DNA from 3 places in the Phytobacter cepae genome. Region 1 is predicted to be linked to each of the others. Evidence: predicted binding sites of a transcription regulator. Region 1 holds the regulator's gene; each other region holds the start of a gene.
The links. Region 1 encodes PurR, which represses purine synthesis genes. Its sites were predicted from a motif close to CANGCAAACGTTTGCNTG; they were not measured.

Region 1 (4,215 bases):
GCGCATTTCCCAGGTTGAACGCGCCGATATTGACTGAAGAAGAGAGACCGGGTGCTTCATGCGCGACACGCATAACCCGCATCTGTAGGGGCGGCACAATCGCGAAGGTGGCAGCACCCCATACAACCATGCCGATCGCCGCGCCAACTTCACTGCGTGCAAGCCAGGGGATCGCCAACATGATGGCAATCAATAACAGCAAGAAACCTTTCAGGGTTCCGGTCACGGAACGGTCAGCCAGCTTGCCACCCAGATAATTCCCCAAAGAGAACCCTACGCCAATAAGCACCAGCATTGCGGTAATAAATGCGGGTCCTGCGTCGGCTATATCATGCAGTACAGGCGAGATATAGGTATAAAGCGTAAACATCGCCCCGGCGCCCAGTACGGTTGTCATCAAAGCGGATACCACCTGCGGACGCATCAGTACGGAGAGTTCTTTACGTACATCGGGTCGCTCTCCGGCATTACCTTTTGGCAAGGAGAGATACAGGCTGACTATCGCAATAATGCCAAGGCCCGCTGTGGCAAGGAATGACATCCGCCAGCCAATGGTTTCACCGAGCCATGTCGCCGCCGGCACCCCGCCGATATTAGCAATCGTCAGCCCCATGAACATGGTGGCAACCGCACTGGCCTGCTTCTCTTTTGCCACTACGCTTGCGGCAACCACCGAACCCAGTCCAAAGAATGCGCCATGATTGAGACTGGTAATAATGCGCGACAGCATGAGCGTGGTGTAATCAGGCGAGATGGCGGACAACACATTGCCAAGCGTAAAGATTGCCATCAAAAAAATCAGTGCATTACGCCGCGCGCGATGGGAAAGCAGCAACGTCATAAGGGGGGCCCCCACCATGACACCTATGGCATAGGCACTGATCAGCATTCCCGCTGCCGGAATCGATACATCGACACCCCGTGCAATGACGGGCAGCAGTCCCATCGGGGAAAACTCGGTGGTACCGATGCCAAAAGCGCCTATCGCCAGGGCAAGCAGTGGATAATTTACTTTCATGATTTATTGACTCCGGAAATGCCGTGTCGTTGGCCGACACCGTCACAGAAGTCAAAAGTATGACAGCGTTCACAAAAAACAGAAGAGAGTGAAACGCGAAAAGAGTATTGCTGAATTCGGGATAATAGAAGAAGAAAACAGCGAGGGAGAGAACTCTCCCTCGGGGTAACTCAGTGCAGAGCCGCCGTCATCGCACCCGCAACAATCAGGGCCAGCACAATGACAGTCGTCACTAAAGAAAACTTCAGGTCGGTGCTCATCAATTTTTCTCCTTTCCTATTACCCCATAAAAAGTGAGGTAGCGCATTTTTGCACAAATAAACGTAAAAATCTTGCAGGATTTAGATTGATATACGTTTTAGCGCTTCCCCTTTTGGTCAAGATAAGACAAAATTCGACGCTAAATTTATTAGCGTACCGGCCATTGACTCCCCTCCTGACGTCCAATGTCTTTTTCCCGGCGTAAAACAGTACATCGCGCGGTGAAAGGGTGAAGGCAGGCAAACGTTTACCTTTAGCATTTTCAGGAGCTTATGATATGGCATGGAGTGACATCTGATGGCAACGATCAAAGACGTAGCGAAGCGAGCAAACGTTTCCACCACAACCGTATCACATGTTATTAACAAAACCCGTTTCGTCGCTGAAGAGACGCGTAATGCTGTGTGGGCGGCCATTAAGGAGCTTCACTACTCGCCGAGTGCCGTCGCCCGTAGCCTGAAGGTGAATCACACAAAATCCATCGGTTTGCTGGCCACCAGCAGCGAAGCGGCCTATTTTGCCGAGATAATCGAAGCCGTTGAGAAGAACTGTTTCCAGAAAGGCTATACCCTCATTTTGGGTAACGCCTGGAACAATTTTGAAAAACAAGGCGCCTACCTGTCGATGATGGCGCAAAAGCGCGTTGATGGTTTACTGGTGATGTGTTCAGAGTACCCGGAATCCCTGCTGACTATGCTTGGCGAGTACCGCCATATTCCGATGGTGGTCATGGACTGGGGTGAAGCTAAAGCCGATTTTACCGACACCGTCATCGATAATGCGTTTGAAGGCGGCTACATGGCCGGGCGTTATCTGGTCGAACGCGGTCATCGTGACATTGGCGTCATCCCAGGACCGCTTGAGCGTAATACCGGTGCAGGCCGACTGGCTGGCTTTATGAAAGCGATGGAAGAAGCGCATATCAGCGTAGCGGAAAACTGGATTGTTCAGGGCGATTTCGAACCGGAGTCCGGTTATCGCGCCATGCAACAAATTCTCACCCAGCCATCCCGCCCCACCGCTGTTTTCTGCGGTGGCGATATCATGGCGATGGGCGCCCTCTGTGCAGCAGACGAAATGGGCCTGCGTGTGCCACAGGATATTTCGGTGATCGGTTACGATAACGTGCGCAACTCACGCTACTTTACCCCGTCGCTGACCACTATCCATCAGCCAAAGGATTCGCTGGGTGAAACGGCATTCAATATGCTGCTCGACCGTATCGTTAACAAACGTGAGGTCTCCCAGTCTATTGAAGTCCATCCGCGACTGATCGAGCGTCGTTCGGTGGCGGATGGTCCATTCCGCGATTATCGCCGTTAATCTCTGCAAGGGGAGCGGGTCAATCCTGCTCCCACAACCACTCCCGATTCAGCGTTTCACTATCCCCCAAATAACTCAGCAGCCAGTTTAACGCCGGTGAAGCTTCGTTTTGCTGCCAGGTCAGGCAACAGGCCGCGTCCGGGAAAGGATTTTCAAGCTCCAGCGCCACCCACTCTCCTTTGTCCAGCCAGGGGCGCGCAAAATGTGCCGGCACCATGCCAACACACAATCCCGCAGAGAGGCAGGCGGCGGACGATTCCCAATCCGGGGCCACAACCCGTTTCTGGTTATCCAGCAGCCAGGTTATGCGTTTCGGCAGAGAGCGTGAGGTATCTTCACGCACCAGCGAAGGCCAGTTGCGCAAGGTATCGTCACTGAGAGGTGCCTTCATCCCGGCCAGCGGGTGATGACTCGCCACTACACATTTCCAGCTCAGCATGCCCATATCCCGAAAGGTATAGCGCCCCCCGACGGGTATCGCCTGCGTCGCCCCGATGGCCAGTTCCACGCGGCCATCTGCCAATGCGTCCCAAACGCCGTTAAATACTTCCTGGAACACCAACAGTTCGACATCGCTAAAATGGCGATAGAAATCAACAATCATCTGCCGGGTTCGTTCAGGCTTGACGATATTGTCGACAGCAATGGCCAGTTGACCACGCCAGCCATTGGCAATTTGTTGACATTGCTGGCGGGTGATCTGCATTTTTTTGATAACAGAGCGCCCTTCTTTTAAAAACAGCACCCCGGCGGGGGTGAGTTCTACATCGCGATGACGACGTTCAAAAAGCGCAACGGCGAGCCACTCTTCCAGTTGGCGCACCGTATAACTGACCGCAGAGGGCACACGATGCAGCTCCTGCGCGGCCGCGCTAAAGCTACCATTGCGAGCCACTGCGTCGACGACTTCAAGAGAATATTCTGACCACATATTTTGCCTGCAAAAATTTTGAAACCCATTCGCAAATATTAGCGGTTCACAACCGAAGTTACACTCCCTAGACTCTGTTTCCCTGTTTACCTGCACAAGAAAGAGATTTTTACCATGCAACCAGGAAAAGGATTTTTAGTCTGGCTGGCGGGATTAAGCGTACTCGGCTTCCTCGCAACGGACATGTACCTCCCTGCCTTCGCCAATATTCAGCAAGATTTGCACACTTCTGCCGCCGTGGTCAGCGCGACGCTGAGCCTCTTCCTTGCCGGATTTGCTGTCGCGCAGCTGGTTTGGGGGCCCTTGTCCGATCGCTATGGGCGTAAGCCGGTACTGTTAAGTGGCCTGGCCATCTTTGCCCTCGGCTGCCTGGGAATGATCTGGGTAGAGGATGCCCGCTGGCTGCTGGTTTTGCGCTTTATTCAGGCCGTGGGCGTTTGTGCGGCCGCCGTCACCTGGCAGGCGCTGGTTACCGACCACTACCCGGCACAACGGACTAACCGTATTTTTGCCACTATCATGCCGCTGGTTGGATTGTCTCCCGCCCTCGCGCCACTGCTTGGCAGTTGGATCCTCGCCCATTTTTCCTGGCAGGCCATTTTTGCGACCCTCTTCGCCATTACGGTGGTGCTCATGCTGCCGGCGCTGCGTCTGCGCGCTATGCCGCGTAAACCGGCCCCGG
Region 2 (4,215 bases), 970 kb from region 1:
ATCATTCAGGTTCAGGTGACCCACCTTACGACCCGGACGCACCTCTTTGTCGTACCAGTGCAGATGCACCAGCGGCAGCTTCAGCCAGTCATAGTTCAGGCAGCTACCAATCAGGTTGATCATCACCGACGGGCTGTTGACCACCGGCTGTGGCAGGGGTAAATCCACCACCGCGCGCAGGTGCAGCTCAAACTGGCTGATGGAGGCGCCGTTCTGCGTCCAGTGGCCGCTGTTGTGGACGCGTGGCGCCAGTTCGTTAATCAGCAGGCCTGCCGGAGTAATAAAGCACTCCATCGCCATCACGCCAACGTAGTTCAGCGCATTCATGATGGCCGTCAGCATGCTTTCGGCTTGCTTCTGCTGCTCTGTATTGGGTTTCGGGAAGACCACGCTGGTGCGCAGAATACCGTCCTGGTGCAGGTTATGGGTCAGTGGATAAAACACCGTCGTGCCGTCGTGCCCACGAGCGCCCACCAGCGAAACTTCGCCAGAGAAGTTAATCCCCTGCTCAACGATACATTCGCCGTAGCAGTCATCCGGTAGCTGATCGGTTTCACCCGCGCGCAGACGCCACTGACCGCGACCGTCATAACCGCCAACGCGGCGTTTCACAATCGCCAGTTCGCCGAGGGTATCGAAGACGGACGACCACTCGCTTTTATCTGCCAGTAGCTGCCAGGGCGCAGTGGCAAGGCCGAGTTTGTCGAAAAGCTGCTTTTGCGTCAGACGGTCCGCAATGATCGGGAAGACGTCACGGTTCACAAACGCCGGATGACGCGCCAGTTCACGCGTTAGCGCGGTTTCCGGCCAGCGTTCAATTTCGGCAGTGATAACGCTTTGGGCAAACGGCACGGCTTCCGGGTCGGCATCCAGCCCGACGGGCCAGACGGCAATGCTCAGCGGCTCGCCCGCCTGGCGCAGCATACGGCCCAGTTGACCGTTACCTAAGATGCAAACCTGTTTCATGCAGCACCCCGTGGGTCTGGATTCTCCAGCACCTCGTCGGTCTGCGTACGGCGGAATTCAGTCAGACGCTGATGCAGTTCGGCGTCATGCTGCGCGAGGATTTGTGCGGCCAGCAGGGCGGCGTTCGCTGCACCCGCTTTGCCAATCGCCAGCGTGCCGACCGGAATACCACGCGGCATCTGAACGATGGAGTAAAGGCTGTCGACACCACTTAAGGCTGCGCTTTGTACCGGTACACCCAGCACTGGCACCAGTGTTTTCGCTGCAATCATGCCCGGCAGATGCGCCGCGCCGCCCGCACCGGCGATGATCACCTGAAAACCGTTCTCTTCCGCGCTTTCGGCGAAGGTGAACAGCTTATCGGGAGTGCGGTGTGCGGAGATGACTTCAACATGGTGCGGGACATTCAGGGTATCGAGGATTTCGGTGGCGAACTGCATGGTCGCCCAATCGCTTTTCGACCCCATGACAATGGCGATACGCGCCGGTTGGTTAGCAGAAGACATGCGTTTAGAAAACTCCTGTGGAGGTGACGACGGACAGCTTTTGAGGGCACAAAGAATAACACGGAAAAACCGCAAGGAAAACGGTTGCGTAGTGATGAATACAGGCTATGGTTGCGAACTTAACAGACGTCTCTCCTGCGCGCGCAGACGCGGGAGAGGCGCTACCTCAGAAGGGGAAGTGGCTGAGTTCGACGTCGTCAGCGGTGACGCGAACCATAGAGCCTTGTGTGTGCCAGGCACCGAGTACGACGCGGATGGCGGGTTTGCCATCAACAAGGAGTTCGTGAACGTCCGGGCGATGGGTATGACCGTGGATCAGACACTGCACATGGTGTTTGCCCATGGTAGCCGCTACCGCATCGGGATTGACGTCCATGATTGCAACTGACTTATGCGTATTGGCCGCTTTGCTGCTGGCGCGCATTTTGGCGGCGATACGCTGGCGAACAAACAGCGGCAGCGCGAGGAACAGCTTTTGTAGCCAGGGTTTGTGCACTTTAGCGCGGAATGCCTGATAGCCTGCATCGTCGGTACAGAGCGTGTCGCCGTGCATGATCAACACTTTGCGACCATAAAGATCAAGCAACTGTTCTTCCGGCAGCAGTTGCATACCGCTTTCACGGGCAAAGCGTTTGCCGAGCAGGAAGTCACGATTTCCGTGAATGAAATAGCAGGGGACACCGCTGTCGACCACGGCTTTGATGGCGGTGGCGATCTCCCGGTGCAGCGGGGTGGGGTCGTCGTCGCCAATCCACGCTTCAAACAGATCGCCCAGAATATAGAGCGCGTCCGCCTTGCGGGCAACGCCGTGTAGAAAATGCAGAAAACCGGCGGTGATCGCCGGTTCTTCTGTTTGCAGATGAAGGTCTGCGATAAAGAGTGTCGCCACGATTACGCGCTAACGGTCACGCTTTCAATCACAACATCTTCTTTAGGAACGTCCTGGTGCATGCCGCTGCGACCGGTCGCAACCGCTTTGATTTTGTCGACCACGTCCATACCTTCAACCACTTCTGCGAAGACGCAGTAGCCCCAACCCTGCAGGCTTTCGCCGGAGAAGTTCAGGAAGTCGTTGTCTGCTACGTTGATGAAGAACTGCGCGGTAGCGGAGTGCGGAGCCTGAGTACGGGCCATTGCCAGCGTACCACGGGTGTTTTTCAAACCGTTGTTGGCTTCGTTTTTGATCTGGTCTTTGGTCTCTTTCTGATTCATGCCCGGCTCAAAGCCACCGCCCTGAATCATAAAACCGTTAATAACACGGTGGAAAATGGTGTTGTTGTAAAAACCTTCGCTGCAGTAGTCCAGGAAGTTTTTAACTGTTTCAGGCGCTTTATCATCAAATGTTTTGATTACGATATCGCCGTGATTAGTGTGGAAAGTAACCATTTTTGCATCCTGTTCCGATAGTGTGGTGCGCAAACCCCATCAGGGGTCAGAGATAGTCGCTTGTTATAGCATAACCGGGAGGTGGGATCACCTTGCAATCGGTGCTGCTTCCGTTACGAATTATGGGTATCATACGGAACAAACTGTTCACACACGTCTACATGGAATCTTCGATGTTAAAAATTTTTAATACACTAACGCGCCAAAAAGAGGAATTCAAACCTATCCATGCCGGGGAAGTCGGCATGTACGTGTGTGGCATTACGGTTTACGATCTCTGTCATATCGGCCATGGCCGTACCTTCGTCGCGTTTGACGTTGTTGCCCGCTATCTGCGTTTTATCGGTTATAAGCTGAAGTACGTGCGCAACATTACCGATATTGACGACAAAATCATCAAACGTGCTAATGAGAACGACGAAAACTTTGTGACCCTGGTCGATCGCATGATTGCTGAAATGCACAAAGATTTTGATGCACTTAACATTCTCCGCCCGGATCTTGAACCGCGCGCAACCCACCACATTCATGAAATTATCGAAATTACCGAGCAACTGATCGCCCGTGGGCATGCGTATGTTGCGGATAACGGTGATGTGATGTTCTCCGTGCCGACGGATCCGAACTACGGTCAACTGTCGCGTCAGGATCTCGATCAACTGCAGGCCGGCGCCCGCGTTGACGTGGTGGATGTAAAACGTAACCCGATGGACTTCGTACTCTGGAAGATGTCCAAAGCCGGAGAGCCAAGCTGGCCGTCGCCGTGGGGTGAAGGTCGTCCGGGCTGGCACATTGAATGTTCCGCCATGAACTGCAAGCAGCTGGGCAACCATTTTGATATTCATGGCGGCGGTTCCGATCTGATGTTCCCGCACCATGAAAACGAAATCGCCCAGTCGACCTGTGCGCATGACGGGGAATACGTCAATTACTGGATGCATTCCGGCATGGTCATGATCGACCGTGAGAAAATGTCCAAATCGCTGGGCAACTTTTTTACCGTGCGCGACGTGCTTAAGTATTACGACGCCGAGACGATTCGTTACTTCCTGATGTCGGGCCACTATCGCAGCCAGTTGAACTACAGCGAAGAGAACCTCAAGCAGGCACGCTCCGCGCTGGAGCGTCTGTACACCGCACTGCGTGGGACTGACACTTCGGTCGCCGCGGCAGGTGGCGAAGCCTTTGAAGCGCGTTTCATTGAAGCGATGGACGACGATTTCAATACGCCGGAAGCCTACTCGGTATTGTTCGATATGGCGCGTGAAGTAAACCGCCTGAAAACCGAAGACGCGCAGGCCGCGAACGCGATGGCCTCTCATCTGCGTAAGCTCTCTGGCGTACTGGGCTTGCTGGA
Region 3 (4,215 bases), 1.6 Mb from region 1:
CCTTTATTATTTTTTTGTTTTTTATTCTCCCTGTCGCGTCCAGTAACGCCCGTTGCATACGCTACTGCGGCTACTCGCGGGCACTCTGCCTGCTCTGGATCCTTGCACCTTATGTGCTGATGTTCCTGCCTTTCATCCTCAAAAAACGGCAAGTGACGCCACAAACGCCATAAAAAAAGCCCGCTTAGCGGGCTTTTTCATCACGGCTGATGCTTACGCATAAACCGGGAAACGTGCACAGATGTCCAGCACTTTGCCTTTGACACGCTCAATAACCGATTCGTCATTGATGTTGTCCAGAATATCGCACATCCAGCCAGCCAGCTCTTTCACTTCCGCTTCTTTGAAGCCACGGCGAGTGACAGCCGGAGAGCCGATACGGATACCGGAGGTCACAAACGGGCTCTTCGGATCGTTCGGCACGCTGTTTTTGTTGACGGTAATGTTAGCGCGACCCAGGGCTGCATCGGCTTCTTTACCGGTCAGGTTTTTATCCACCAGATCCAGCAGGAACAGGTGGTTTTCCGTGCCGCCGGAAACCACTTTGTAACCGCGGTTCAGGAACACGTCGACCATCGCTTTGGCGTTTTTCGCTACCTGCTGCTGGTAAACTTTGAACTCTGGCTCCATCGCTTCTTTCAGCGCCACGGCTTTCGCCGCGATCACGTGCATCAGCGGGCCGCCCTGCGCACTTGGGAACACGGCAGAGTTCAGTTTTTTGTACAGCTCTTCGTCGCCGCCCTTCGCCAGGATCAGGCCACCGCGTGGACCCGCCAGGGTTTTGTGGGTAGTGGTGGTCACAACGTGAGCGTGTGGCACCGGGTTCGGGTAAACGTCTGCGGCAATCAGACCGGCAACGTGGGCCATGTCGACGAACAGGTATGCACCGATGCTGTCAGCGATTTCACGCATTTTTGCCCAGTCAACCACGCCAGAGTAAGCAGAGAAACCACCGATGATCATCTTCGGTTTGTGTTCTTTAGCCTGCTTCGCCATGTCTTCGTAGTCAATTTTACCGGACTCATCGATGCCGTAAGGAATGATGTTGTACAGTTTGCCGGAGAAGTTAACCGGGGAGCCGTGAGTCAGGTGACCACCCTGCGCCAGGTTCATACCCAGCACGGTATCGCCCGGCTGGAGCAGCGCGGTGTAGACCGCGAAGTTAGCCTGAGAGCCGGAGTGCGGCTGCACGTTGGCGTAGTCTGCGCCAAACAGCGCTTTGGCACGATCGATAGCCAACTGCTCAACCACATCAACGTATTCACAGCCGCCGTAGTAACGCTTGCCTGGGTAGCCTTCGGCATATTTGTTGGTCAGCTGAGAACCCTGAGCCTGCATTACACGCGGGCTGGTGTAGTTTTCGGAGGCGATCAGTTCAATGTGTTCTTCCTGACGTACTTTTTCTTGCTCCATAGCCTGCCATAAATCGGCATCATAATCGGCAATGTTCATTTCACGCTTTAACATCCGCTTCTCCTGCTCAGCTAACAATCAATACGCTTAAATTGAGGCCCGTTTTAGGGAACGGCTCACAGTATAACTGAATCAAATCTTGATAACAGGTCTTGACAACGCTTTTTACGCAAACGATTGGCTGCCCGTCATACAAGGGTTTGAGAGACAACAGGCTTTCACCTGATGATGGAATTCTTTTCATCTGGATAGTGCAACTTTTTCACATTCAACGCAGGAAGAGGAGTAACCCTGCCTTTACAAGGGACGGGATTAAATTATAAGATGCATTTGAAATACATCTTTAAGAGATTATAAGGAAGCAATTATGCTCGACGCCCAAACCATCGCCACCGTGAAAGCCACCATTCCCCTGCTGCTGGAAACCGGTCCCAGACTGACTGCCCATTTCTATGACCGCATGTTTACCCATAATCCAGAGCTCAAAGATATTTTTAATATGAGCAATCAGCGTAATGGCGATCAGCGCGAAGCCCTGTTCAATGCTATCGCTGCCTACGCCAGCAATCTGGATAACCTCGCTGCCCTGCTTCCGGCAGTGGAAAAAATTGCCCAGAAGCACACCAGCTTCCAGATAAAACCCGAGCAGTACAACATTGTGGGTGAGCATCTGCTGGCAACGCTGGATGAAATGTTCAGTCCGGGTAACGAGGTACTGGAGGCATGGGGTAAAGCCTACGGCGTGCTGGCAGGCGTATTCGTCCAACGCGAAGCGCAGCTGTACCACGAAAATGCGGAAAAAACAGGTGGCTGGGAAGGAACACGGGCGTTTCGTCTGGTCGCTAAGAAACCACAAAGCGCGCTTATCACCAGCTTTGAATTTGCGCCGGTAGACGGCGGCAAGGTGGCGGACTATCAGCCTGGGCAGTATCTGGGTATCTGGCTGAAACCTGAGGCCTTTGAATATCAGGAAATTCGCCAGTATTCATTAACCCGCGCCGCTAACGGCGAGCGCTATCGCATCGCGGTTAAACGCGAGGAAGGCGGACAGGTTTCAACCTGGCTGCATCAGCATGCCCGCGAAGGAGATATTGTGCACCTTGCTGCCCCAGCCGGTGATTTCTTCCTCACGGTTGAACCTGGAACGCCTGTTACGCTGATTTCCGCCGGTGTGGGTCAGACGCCAATGCTAGCAATGCTCGACACCCTGGCGCAGGCAAAACATCAGGCGCAGGTGAACTGGTTCCATGCGGCAGAAAATGGCGCGGTGCATGCGTTTGCGGATGAAGTGGCCGCACACGGCAGCGCCCTGCCGCGCTTTACCTCACACGTCTGGTATCGCGAGCCTGCCGCTGAAGATAAAGCAACTGCACGGTTTAGTCATGAAGGTCTGATGGATTTAAGCCAGTTTGAAGGCGCATTCAGCGACCCGGAAATGCAGTTCTATCTCTGCGGCCCGGTGGCGTTTATGCAGTTCGCCGCGAAGCAACTGGTCGGGCTGGGGATTAAACCTGAAAACATTCATTACGAATGTTTTGGTCCGCACAAAGTGCTGTAAAGCAGGAAGCCCCTCACCCACCGGGCTGAGGAATCCCCAGTAATATGACGTTTTGCAGCGATAACACTGCGCCATGAGAACACAACAGTTAAAGCGATGACTGAGTCCGGCTGAAAATCGACGAAGCGTATCCGTAAGGCCGGGGCGACGCGCAGGGATGCGCGGCGAGGGCGACTTTACACGGACGTTACCTTCGCCCGTCCCCGATAAGCCTGAAGGAAGGCGCTAAGTGAACCGCGCCAGCGGCGATTTTCCTGGCCGGGAGCCCGGGTCGCCAGGGCGGTGGCGGTGAACCGCCCTGGCACGTTCACGGGTTCTGGCACTTTAGAAAAGCAAGGAACATAAGGTGAACGGGATGGCCACTAGAGCCGCATGTTTCCCCTCACCCTAACCCCAAAGGGGCGGGGGAACTGTCCGTGCTCGTATTATTTTATGGGGAGCCCCTCACCCACCGGGCGAGGGGCCGATAATCAGATTGCCGCGTCATCCTCTTCGCCGGTACGGATACGTACCACGCGGGCAACATCAAAGACGAAAATCTTGCCGTCGCCAATTTTTCCGGTCTGCGCGGTGCGGATAATGGTATCCACACAGGTGTCGACGATATCGTCGGTCACCACAATTTCAATTTTCACTTTCGGCAGAAAATCCACCATGTATTCCGCGCCGCGATAGAGCTCGGTATGGCCTTTCTGGCGACCAAACCCTTTGACTTCCGTTACCGTCATCCCGGTGATGCCAACTTCGGCTAGCGCTTCACGCACGTCATCCAGTTTGAAAGGTTTAATAATCGCATCAATCTTTTTCATGGTGGGTCCTTATACACGCTTGCCAGTATTCGTCATCGTAATCGGTTGCTCACACTACCATATCCGCCAGGCCATTACTCTTTAAAGTCGTTAGCATCCAGCTCATGGCGCGACAGCAATTTGTAAAATTCCGTGCGGTTGCGCCCTGCCATTCTTGCTGCATGGGTGACGTTACCTTTGGTAATTTGCAGCAGCTTGCGCAGGTAGTTCAGTTCAAACTGGTTTCGCGCTTCAACGAAGGTCGGTAAAGCGGTGTTTTCCCCTTCCAGCGCTTGTTCCACCAGCGCATCGCTGATGACCGGCGACGAGGTGAGCGCCACACACTGCTCAATGACGTTCACCAACTGGCGGACGTTGCCAGGCCAGCCTGCGGTCATCAACCGTTTTAATGCATCTGTTGAAAAAGCGCGTACAAACGGCTTGTGCCGGTCGGCC

Region 2: purE (5-(carboxyamino)imidazole ribonucleotide mutase) is a predicted target of PurR. The motif match lies at 1,546-1,563, and genes of this name have one in related genera.
Region 3: glyA (serine hydroxymethyltransferase) is a predicted target of PurR. The motif match lies at 1,580-1,597, and genes of this name have one in related genera.

The regions. Positions count from the first base shown of each region.
Region 1 covers NZ_CM135107.1:2,910,944-2,915,158, forward strand. Annotated here, with positions in the region: gene ACUY4Q_RS13570 (MFS transporter) at 1-1,018, opposite strand, end outside; gene cydH (cytochrome bd-I oxidase subunit CydH) at 1,189-1,278, opposite strand; gene purR (HTH-type transcriptional repressor PurR) at 1,577-2,602, shown strand; gene punR (DNA-binding transcriptional activator PunR) at 2,622-3,533, opposite strand; gene punC (purine nucleoside transporter PunC) at 3,648-4,215, shown strand, end outside.
Region 2 covers NZ_CM135107.1:3,880,930-3,885,144, reverse strand. Annotated here, with positions in the region: gene purK (5-(carboxyamino)imidazole ribonucleotide synthase) at 1-966, opposite strand, end outside; gene purE (5-(carboxyamino)imidazole ribonucleotide mutase) at 963-1,472, opposite strand; gene lpxH (UDP-2,3-diacylglucosamine diphosphatase) at 1,639-2,361, opposite strand; gene ppiB (peptidylprolyl isomerase B) at 2,364-2,858, opposite strand; gene cysS (cysteine--tRNA ligase) at 3,032-4,215, shown strand, end outside.
Region 3 covers NZ_CM135107.1:1,314,146-1,318,360, reverse strand. Annotated here, with positions in the region: gene ACUY4Q_RS06170 (hypothetical protein) at 1-173, shown strand, start outside; gene glyA (serine hydroxymethyltransferase) at 214-1,467, opposite strand; gene hmpA (NO-inducible flavohemoprotein) at 1,781-2,971, shown strand; gene glnB (nitrogen regulatory protein P-II) at 3,442-3,780, opposite strand; gene glrR (two-component system response regulator GlrR) at 3,855-4,215, opposite strand, start outside.